Regions from separate parts of the Nocardia sp. NPDC004604 genome, predicted to be linked through region 3. Evidence: riboswitches for the same ligand, from Rfam matches in the RefSeq annotation. Region 3 holds a riboswitch; each other region holds the start of a gene.
What was found. Region 3 has a riboswitch for glycine ahead of glyA (serine hydroxymethyltransferase). Riboswitches for the same ligand answer to the same signal wherever they lie in the genome.
Positions count from the first base shown of each region.

Region 1: linked by a shared signal. The riboswitch ahead of gcvP (aminomethyl-transferring glycine dehydrogenase) and the one ahead of glyA (serine hydroxymethyltransferase) in region 3 are both predicted to bind glycine.
Region 2: linked by a shared signal. The riboswitch ahead of gcvP (aminomethyl-transferring glycine dehydrogenase) and the one ahead of glyA (serine hydroxymethyltransferase) in region 3 are both predicted to bind glycine.

Region 1 covers NZ_JBEXLC010000038.1:35,480-38,753, reverse strand. The annotation lists gene gcvP (aminomethyl-transferring glycine dehydrogenase) at 1-1,935, opposite strand, end outside; glycine riboswitch at 2,107-2,207, opposite strand; gene ABZW16_RS16155 (MerR family transcriptional regulator) at 2,341-2,940, opposite strand; gene ABZW16_RS16150 (bifunctional nuclease family protein) at 3,128-3,274, opposite strand, start outside.
Region 2 covers NZ_JBEXLC010000008.1:94,263-97,536, forward strand. The annotation lists gene lpdA (dihydrolipoyl dehydrogenase) at 1-27, opposite strand, end outside; gene lipA (lipoyl synthase) at 84-1,034, opposite strand; glycine riboswitch at 1,395-1,502, shown strand; gene gcvP (aminomethyl-transferring glycine dehydrogenase) at 1,626-3,274, shown strand, end outside.
Region 3 covers NZ_JBEXLC010000078.1:17,486-20,759, forward strand. The annotation lists gene ABZW16_RS26140 (putative nucleotidyltransferase substrate binding domain-containing protein) at 1-580, shown strand, start outside; gene ABZW16_RS26145 (IclR family transcriptional regulator) at 594-1,379, shown strand; glycine riboswitch at 1,624-1,722, shown strand; gene glyA (serine hydroxymethyltransferase) at 1,758-3,047, shown strand; gene ABZW16_RS26155 (L-serine ammonia-lyase) at 3,044-3,274, shown strand, end outside.

The DNA.
Region 1 (3,274 bases), on a different contig from region 3:
GACCTCGTGCTCGTAGACACCGTGCGTCGACGGGTAGGTGATCATGATGCAGGCCAGCCGCTCGGCGTGATCGGCGATCTTGGCGCGCAGATCGTCCAGATCGACGTCGCCGTTCGCGCGGCACTTCACGACCTCCACCCGCATGCCGACCATGGTCGCCGAGGCCGCATTGGTGCCGTGCGCGCTGGAGGGAATCAGGCAGGTATCGCGGTGCGCGTCACCACGATCGAGGTGGTAGCGCCGGATCGCCAGCAGTCCGGCGTATTCGCCCTGGCTGCCCGCATTCGGCTGCAGGCTCACCGAGTCGTAGCCGGTGATCGCGGACAGCCAGTTCTCCAGATCGGTGATCACCTTCAGCAGACCGGGCGCATCCTCGACCGGCGCGTACGGATGCACGCGGGCGAAGCCGGGCCAGGTGATTGCCTCCATTTCCGCGGTCGCATTGAGCTTCATGGTGCAGGAACCGAGCGGAATCATGCTGCGGTCCAGCGCGATATCCTTATCGGAGAGCCGCCGCAGGTAGCGCAGCATCGCGGTTTCGGTGTGGTAGCTGGTGAATGCCGGGTGGGTGAGAAAGTCCGAGGTACGGGTTTCGACGGAGACCGCCGCCGCGGGACCGCTCGCCTCGGAAGTCAGTGCGGTGCCGAAGGATTCGAGCACGGCGGCGACATGGGTCTCGGTGGTCGCCTCATCACAGGCGACACCGACGTGGTCTGCGTCGACCAACCGCAGGTTGATACCGCTCGACTTCGCCTTCGCCACTACGGCTTCCGCGCCACCGGGCACCCGCACCAGCAGCGTATCGAAGTAATTGTCGTGCACCACGGCACCATCGAGTCCGGTCGCAATGGCCGCCGCCCGCCGATGCACGCGCCGAGCGATCTCGCGTAGTCCATCGGGTCCGTGATAGCTCGCGTACATCGCGGCCACAATCGCCAGCAGCACCTGCGCGGTGCAAATATTAGAGGTCGCCTTCTCCCGGCGAATATGCTGCTCGCGGGTCTGCAGTGCGAGTCGATACGCCTGATGGCCATCGGCATCCACCGACACCCCGACGAGTCGACCCGGCAGCTGACGCGCATGCGCGGCGTGCACCGATAGATATCCGGCGTGCGGACCGCCGAACCCCATCGGCACACCGAAACGCTGTGTGGTGCCGAAACATACGTCCGCGCCCTGCTCCCCCGGCGGCGTGATCAGCGTCAACGCGAGCAGATCCGCGCCGACCGCGACCAACGCGCCCCGCTCGTGCGCCGCCTCGATCACCGGCCGCCAGTCCACGATCCGACCCGAAGCGCCCGGAACCTGAACCAGCACACCGAAGTACTCGCCATCAGGCAGTTCACCGCCCGACAGATCCGCCTCGACGATCTCGATTCCCAGCGGTTCGGCGCGAGTGTGCAGCACGGTCTTGGTCTGTGGGAACAGATCATCGGAGATCAGCAGGCGCGCGGAGGTGGACTTGCCAGCCCGACGCAGCAGCGTCATCGCCTCGGCGGCGGCGGTGGCCTCGTCCAGCATGGACGCATTGGCCACCTCCATCCCGGTCAGATCCGAGACCATGGTCTGGAAGTTGAGCAGTGCCTCGAGCCGCCCCTGGCTGATCTCGGGCTGGTACGGGGTATAGGCCGTGTACCAGGCGGGATTCTCCAGCAGGCTGCGCACCAGCACCGGCGGAGTCAACGTGTCGTAGTAGCCGAGCCCGATCATCGAGGTGGCGACGGTATTCGAATGCGCGAGCGCGGCCAGTTCGTCGAGCACCTCGTGCTCGGTCGCGGCGGGCGGCAGCACCTCGAGTCCGGAGCCGTCCAGAATGCTCGCGGGTAGTGCCGCGGTGGCGAGCTCGGCCAGCGAGCCGACGCCGACGACGTCCAGGATCCGGGCGAGTTCATCCCGGTCGGGTCCGATATGGCGGTCGGCGAATGATCGAGTCACGACAAGCTCCCAAGGTCGGGCGGGTCGACCAACGGCGGTCGACGGATACCGGCCTCCCCCTCTGTCGTGGAGCCTGAGAGATTCGGATGCCGCGACGCAGGTGCCGAGACCCCTTTCCCCATGGGCGGGCAACCGCCGCGTTGTGCGGAGTTGCCACTTTCCAGAGACGTCGAAGCCCGTACGGTCCCTTTTGCCTGAGAGATTGACGGGGAGGTGCTGCTCCTTCGGCGCCCGAACTCTTGTGAAGTCCGGAACTCTCCCGCACGGCGGCGACGCACCGTCAGTTTATGCCGCGCGCGCAACGAATGACGCCACCGGACCCCGGATGGGCGTGTAGCGCTCATCACTTCGGCCGGACAGTCGAGTGCCCGCCGCCGCAGCGACAGGCACTCGACAAATCGATCCCTAGCCGGTCTTCTGGTTCATCCGAGCCTTACGACGGAAGGAAAGCTCATCCTCCGGCCGCTCGCTCGCGCTGCCGCTCACGGCCCGCTCGGCCGGGAAGTTGGCGATGGCTCCGGTCAATTCCCGCATGGCGCCGCTGACCGCGATTCCGAAGACGCCCTGCCCACCCTGCAGTAAATCGACTACCTCCTCGGGCGAGGTGCACTCGTACACCGAGGTCCCATCGGAGAACAACGTAATGCCCGCTAGATCCTGCACGCCGCGACTGCGTAGATGGTCGACGGCGATGCGAATGTTCTGCAACGAGATGCCCGCGTCCAATAGTCGCTTCACGATCTTCAAGACGAGAATGTCCTTGAACGAATACAGGCGCTGGCTGCCCGAACCCGCAGCCCCACGGATGGACGGAACGACCAATCCGGTGCGCGCCCAGTAATCGAGCTGCCGGTAGGTGATCCCGGCCACCTGGCACGCGCTCGGTACGCGGTAGCCCACCAAATCGTCGGGGACCGAATCATCCGGGAACAGGCCTGGCTGTACCACATCCTGCGATTGCTCTGCCACTGACCACTCCCTTGCTTCGCCGACGCCTAGCCTCATCGATGACCCGGCTCCGTCACGACCAACGACCGGCCGTAACGGACGTGGCCCAACTATCGAGATTACTCCCTGTGATTCTCCCGGGAGCGGCATCGTCGGACCAAACGCGACGCGCGGTAGAAGTCTCGACCTCTACTTCACCTCTAGAAGAAAGAGCTCGACCAACCCACCGCCCTGGCGCAGCGGCTCAGCTGTCGGTGGCCTTGAAGTCGTCCGGCGAAACGGATTCGAGGAACTCCTTGAACTTCTCCACCTCGTCCTCGCGCTCGTCCGGCATAACCAGCCCGGCCTCTTCGAGCACCGGTTCCTCGGCATAGATAGGGCAACCCACCCG
Region 2 (3,274 bases), on a different contig from region 3:
GACCACGTCTGCAGATCGTGAGGTCATGTGAATACTCCTGGTGTGGAATGTGAAAGCTGTGTGGCTGAAGGCATTTCGTGGATCTACCGGGAATCGGCGGCGGCCATCGCCTCGGCATGCAGGCGGCCTGCACGGTAGGAGGACCGGACCAGTGGACCCGACATGACGCCGAGGAATCCGATCTCGCGGGCCACCTGCTCGAGGTGCGCGAACTCCTCGGGCTCGGCCCATCGCCGGACGGGATGGTGCCGGGACGACGGACGCAGGTACTGGGTGATCGTGATCAGCTGGCAGCCCGCGTCGTGCAGGTCCCGAAGTGACTGGATCACCTCGTCGGTGGTCTCGCCCAATCCGAGGATGAGGTTCGACTTCGTGATCAGACCGTCCGCCCTGGCCCGGGTGATCACATCGAGCGACCGCTCATAGGTGAAGGCGGGCCGGATCCGGCGAAACACGCGTGGAACGGTCTCGACGTTGTGCGCCAGCACTTCTGGACGGGTGTCGAAGACCTCACACAGTTGTCCGGGATCCGCGTTGAAGTCCGGAATCAACAGTTCTACGCCGGTGCCCGGGCTCTGCTGGCGAATCTGGCGCACCGTTTCGGCATACAGCCAGGAGCCGCCGTCCGGTAGATCGTCGCGAGCGACGCCGGTCACCGTGGCGTACCGGAGGTCCATCGCGCGCACCGACTCGGCGACCCGTCGCGGCTCGTCGAGGTCGAGGTCGGCGGGTTTGCCCGTATCGATCTGGCAGAAGTCGCAACGCCGCGTGCACTGGTCTCCGCCGATGAGGAAGGTCGCCTCGCGGTCCTCCCAGCACTCGAAGATGTTGGGGCACCCCGCCTCCTGGCAGACGGTGTGCAGGTGCTCGCGTTCGACGAGGGCGGCGAGCGCTCGGTACTCGGGTCCGGTGCGCATCCGCACCTTCATCCACGGCGGCTTGCGTTCGACCGGAGTCCGGGCGTTGCGAACCTCGAGCCGAAGCAGTCGACGCCCGTCCGGGGCGAGGGGGGAGGGGTGGGGTGAGGCGCTGATGGGAACTCCTTCGATAGCCGGAGCCGGCGAGAGCTCGCTGGAAGGATCCGGCTGCTGTGCGACGACGCGAAGTCGCCGGGTGATGTCAGACCCGCACGGTCATGGCCGAGCAGCGCTCGCAGGAAGCGGTGTCAGCAGGGGGAAGAGAAGGCAGGCCCTCGATACCTTTGCGGGACTTGGTATCTGGACGCCGAATGCTCGGTGTGTGCGGTCACAGCTGAGCGAGTTCCAGACCGAGGATGCCAAACGCTGATGCGTTTTGGCAAGGGGGATCGGCGGTCGAGTGGTCCCGGGAGGTCGGTGGCAGACAAACCTCGGGGGAGTGTGTACTGTTCTGCAAGTCACAACTGAAGACGCCGATGACGCGCAGCGGGAGAACCTCCGAGTTTCAGACTTCTGAACTCCGAGGCGCCGTAGGAGCAACTTCCTCCCCGGGAATCTCTCAGGCCCCAGTACCGCAGCGCCGAGGCAACTCTGGAGAACAGGAACGGCCGCAGGCCGGTACTTACCGAAGGTGAAGAGCAACGCCGTAGTGCGGCAATGCCCAAACTCTCAGGTTTCAGGACAGAGCGGGGAGGTGCCCCCTAGTCGATGTCCGGTGCGGTCCGGACAGAGCGAAACCGGAGTCACCTCGTGCCAGTTGAAACCCGCATTGCCCCCAATGGTGGGCCCTCTACCAGCGACTTTCCCTCGCGTCATATCGGTCCCGACGCCTCCGCAGCACAGCACATGCTCGATGCACTCGGCTACGAAACGCTCGATGAGCTCATCGACGGCGTGGTGCCGGACCAGATCCGCAGCGAGAAGGCCATGGACCTGCCGGCGGCCCGGAGCGAGCCGCAGGTCCTCGCCGATCTGCGTGCCCTCGCCGACCGCAATCAGACCCGTGTCCAGATGATCGGTCTCGGCTACCACGACACCGTCACACCTGCGGTTTTGCGGCGAAACCTGCTCGAATCGCCGGCCTGGTACACCGCCTACACGCCCTATCAGCCGGAGATCTCCCAGGGGCGGCTCGAGGCGTTGCTGACCTTCCAGACATTGATCGAGGATCTCACCGCGCTCCCCGTGGCCGGGGCCTCCCTGCTGGACGAGGCCACCGCCGTGATGGAGGCCGTGCTGCTCATGCGGCGGGCGAACAAGTCCAAGTCCGCCGCGAACCGGGTGATCGTCGACGCGGACTGCCTGCCGCAGACCCTCGCGGTCGTCCAGGGGCGTGCCAAGTCGGTCGGCATCGAGGTGCTGGTCGCGGATCTCTCCAGTGAATTGCCGGACGGCGACGCATTCGGTGTGGTGTTCCAGGCGCCGGGCGCGAGCGGCGCCGTGCGCGACCTGTCACCGCTGATCGCGGCCGCGGGCGAGCGCGGCGCACTGACCACGGTGGCCGCTGACCTGCTCTCGTTGACGATCTTGACGCCGCCCGGAGAACAGGGCGCCGACATCGCGGTCGGATCCGCGCAGCGCTTCGGCGTGCCACTGTTCTTCGGCGGCCCACACGCCGGCTACATGGCCGTGCGCACCGGGCTCGAGCGAATGCTCCCGGGCCGCCTGGTCGGGGTCTCCGTCGACGTCGACGGACAGCCCGCCTACCGGCTCGCGCTGCAGACCCGCGAACAGCACATCCGCCGCGACAAGGCGACCAGCAACATCTGCACCGCGCAGGCACTGCTCGCCAACGTGGCCGCCATGTACGCGGCCTACCACGGTCCGGAGGGTCTGCGCATCATCGCAACCCGCGTCCACCGCCATGCCGTGACGATTGCCGAGAGCCTGCGGGCGGCCGGCCACCAGATCGTGCACGACCGCTTCTTCGACACCGTGCAGGTCCGGGTGCCGGGTCAGGCAAGGGAGTTCGTCGCCAACGCCGATCGCTACGGCATCAACTTGCGCCTGGCGGACGACGACCACGTCGGCATCTCCTGCAACGAGTGCACCACCGACGACGTGGTACGTCGCGTCGTGGCCGCCTTCGGCGCGATGGTGACGGCAACGCCGACCACGGTCGCCGGGCTGCCGACCGAGCTCGAACGCACCTCGAAGTTCTTGCAGCACCCCGTATTCCACGAGCACCGTTCGGAAACCGCGATGCTGCGGTTCCTTCGAAAGCTCTCGGACAAGGATCTCGCCCTGGACCGCACCATGATCCCGCTGGGGTCGTGCACGATGAAGCTGAACTCCGCGGTGGAGATGGAGCCCATCAGCTGGCCCGGATTCGCCGGCATCCACCCCTACGCGCCCTC
Region 3 (3,274 bases):
GGCGGCCGAGGGCTGGCTCGACGATCCGCTGCAGGATCGGGGGCTGATCCTGTCGTCGCTGCTCATCGACGGGCGGGTGGTGTGGGGCGACGCCGCGCTGCATACCGTGCCAGCGGCGTTCGGGCGGATGCGGGCCGAACACCCGAATGCGCTGCGGCTGCAACTGCTGGACGCGTTATCGGGACGGGTGCGGACACGGTCACTGCGCGATGTGCTGTCCCGGCGCGGCGGCACCTTCGACCTGAAGAACCATGCGCTGGCGCCGATCGTCAACCTGGCGCGCTGGGGTGGGCTGGCGGCGGGCGTGACCTCGGCGTCCACCCCGGTGCGATTGGCAGCGGCGGCGAGTGCTGGTGCGCTCACCGATCGGGATGTCACCATGCTGACCGAGGTCTTCGTCATGTTGCAGCGCCTGCGGATGGTGCATCAGGTCGAGCAGTTGTCGGCTGGGCACAGTCCCGGCGATATTGTCATGATGTCGGAACTCTCGCCGTTGAATCGGAGCCTGCTCAACGATGCCCTGCGCGAAATCGCGGCGGTGCAACGACGGGTCGGCAGCATGGGAGCCACAACCACCTAGAATGGCGATTGTCATGGCGAAACAAGGTGTCGAGGACAACGGGCGGACGGCCGCGGTGCAGTCCGTCGACCGAGCGCTGCTGGTCATGGAGATCATTGCCAAGCTCGGGCAGGCGGGCGTCACGGAGATCGCCGGCGAACTCGGCGTCCACAAATCTACCGTTTCGCGGTTGATCGCCGTGCTGGAATCGCGGGGATACGTCGAGCAACTGTCCGAGCGCGGCAAGTATCGGCTCGGTTTCTCGATCGTTCGGCTCGCCGGATCCACCAGTGCCCAGGTCGATCTCGTCGGACAGAGTCAGAGCGCCTGCAACGCGCTGGCGATCGAGGCCGGTGAGACGACCAATCTCGCTGTGCTGGACGGTAGTCGGATCATCAATATCGCCGAGGCGCACGGGCCGGGTTCGATCGCGTTGCGGTCCTGGGTCGGTCAGAGTTGTCCGGCGCACGCCACCTCCAGCGGCAAGGTACTGCTCGCGGATCTGGAGCCGGGGGAGATGCGCAAGCGCGTCGGCGCCAAACTCGAGGCATTCACCACCAATACGCTGACCAGGGTCGCCGACCTCGCCGCACAACTCGTCGCGGTGCGCGAGAACGGCTGGGCCGATGTACGCGAGGAACTGGAGATCGGCCTGAACGCCGTCGCCGCGCCGGTCTACGACAGCACCGGTGCCGTCGTTGCGGCATTGAGCGTTTCCGGCCCGGCCTACCGCCTGAGTCCGGACCGCTTCGCCGACGTGGCCCAACTGACCATCGCCAGCGCCGCCGATATCAGCCGCCGCCTCGGTTATCTGGGCTGAACTCCCGCGCCGAGTGGGATCGAAAGTTATCTGATCTCGGTTGTCCTTCTCGTGTTGACATGGGGTTGGGTTGGTCCAATACTGAGTTGCGTATGGAGCTTCGTGTTGCGACTTACGCAACTTGTTGGCTTCTTGCGAAACCGAATATCCGCCGTTCGACGTGCAGCGGGAGATCTCCACACCGTATGTGGAAGCCGAAGGAGCAACACCTCCCGGGAATCTCTCAGGCCCAGGACCGCTGCGCTCAGGCAACTCTGGAAAGCAGTGCACGCGCACTCGCCGACGGGGCAAACGCACCGACCGGGTGCGTGAATCTCTCAGGCCATTGGACAGAGCGGGAGGAGCCACCTACGCGCACGCGTCGACGAAAGGCTCCCCATGGCCGACTCCGCTATCCGAACCGAACTCGATGCCACACTGCGCGAATTCGACCCGCTCGTCGCCGAATTGGTGGACCGGGAGGTCGACCGTCAGCAGCACGGGCTGGAGATGATCGCATCGGAGAACTACGCGCCGCTCGCGGTGATGCAGGCGCAGGGATCGGTGCTGACCAATAAGTACGCCGAAGGATATCCGGGGCGTCGCTACTACGGCGGGTGCGAGCATATCGACCAGATCGAGTCGCTGGCGATCGAGCGACTGCGCGGGCTCTTCGGCGCCGAATACGTGAACGTGCAACCGCATTCGGGGGCGCAGGCGAATGCGGCGGCGATGCACGCGGTGCTGCGGCCCGGTGACGGCATCCTCGGGCTGGCGCTGGATCACGGCGGTCATCTCACGCACGGGATGAAGATCAACTTCTCCGGACGGCTCTATGACGTCGCGGCCTATCACGTTCGGGCCGAGGACCATCTCATCGATATGGACGAGGTGCGCAGGCTCGCCCACGAGCACCGGCCGAAGCTGATCGTGGCGGGGTGGTCCGCCTACCCGCGCCATCTCGATTTCGCCGAATTCCGCCGCATCGCAGATGAAGTCGGCGCGTATTTGATGGTGGATATGGCGCACTTCGCCGGTCTGGTCGCGGCCGGGCTGCATCCCTCGCCGGTGCCGCACGCGCATATCGTCACCTCGACAACCCACAAGACGCTCGGCGGACCCCGTGGCGGATTCATTCTCGCGGTCGAGGAATTGGCCAAGAAGCTGGGTTCGGCGGTCTTTCCCGGACAGCAGGGTGGGCCGCTCGAGCATGTGATCGCGGCCAAGGCCGTCGCGTTCAAAATGGCGAGCGAACCGGTGTTTCGGGAACGTCAGGAGCGCACTCTCGCCGGTGCGCGCCTGCTCGCCGAACGGTTGCTCGCCACGGACTGCCGGGCGGCGGGCATCAATGTCGTCAGCGGCGGCACCGATGTGCACCTGGTGCTCGTCGATCTGCGCGATTCCGAACTCGACGGTCAGCAGGGGGAGGATCTGCTGCACGACATCGGCATCACGGTGAACCGCAATGCCGTTCCGTTCGATCCGCGCCCGCCGATGGTCAGCTCGGGACTGCGGATCGGCACGCCAGCGCTGGCCACCCGCGGGTTCGATATCGAGGCGTTCACCGAGGTCGCCGATATCATCGCGGTCGCGCTACTGCGGGGGCAGTCCATCGCCGAATCGACCGAGCGCGTCGATGCGCTGGTACGCCGGTTCCCGCTGTACCCGGGTCTGCGCGGTACGGCATGACGGTCAGCATTTTCGATCTGTTCCGGGTCGGCATCGGGCCGTCGAGTTCGCATACGGTGGGACCGATGCGGGCGGCGGCGCGGTTCATCGATCGGCTGAAATCCGATGGGGTGCTGCACCATACGGCTGCCGTACGGGTGCAGTTGTATGGATCACTCGGCGCGACCGGGCGCGGGCACGGCAGTATCGAGGCGGTCGTCACCGGATTGTCGGGGGAACGACCCGAG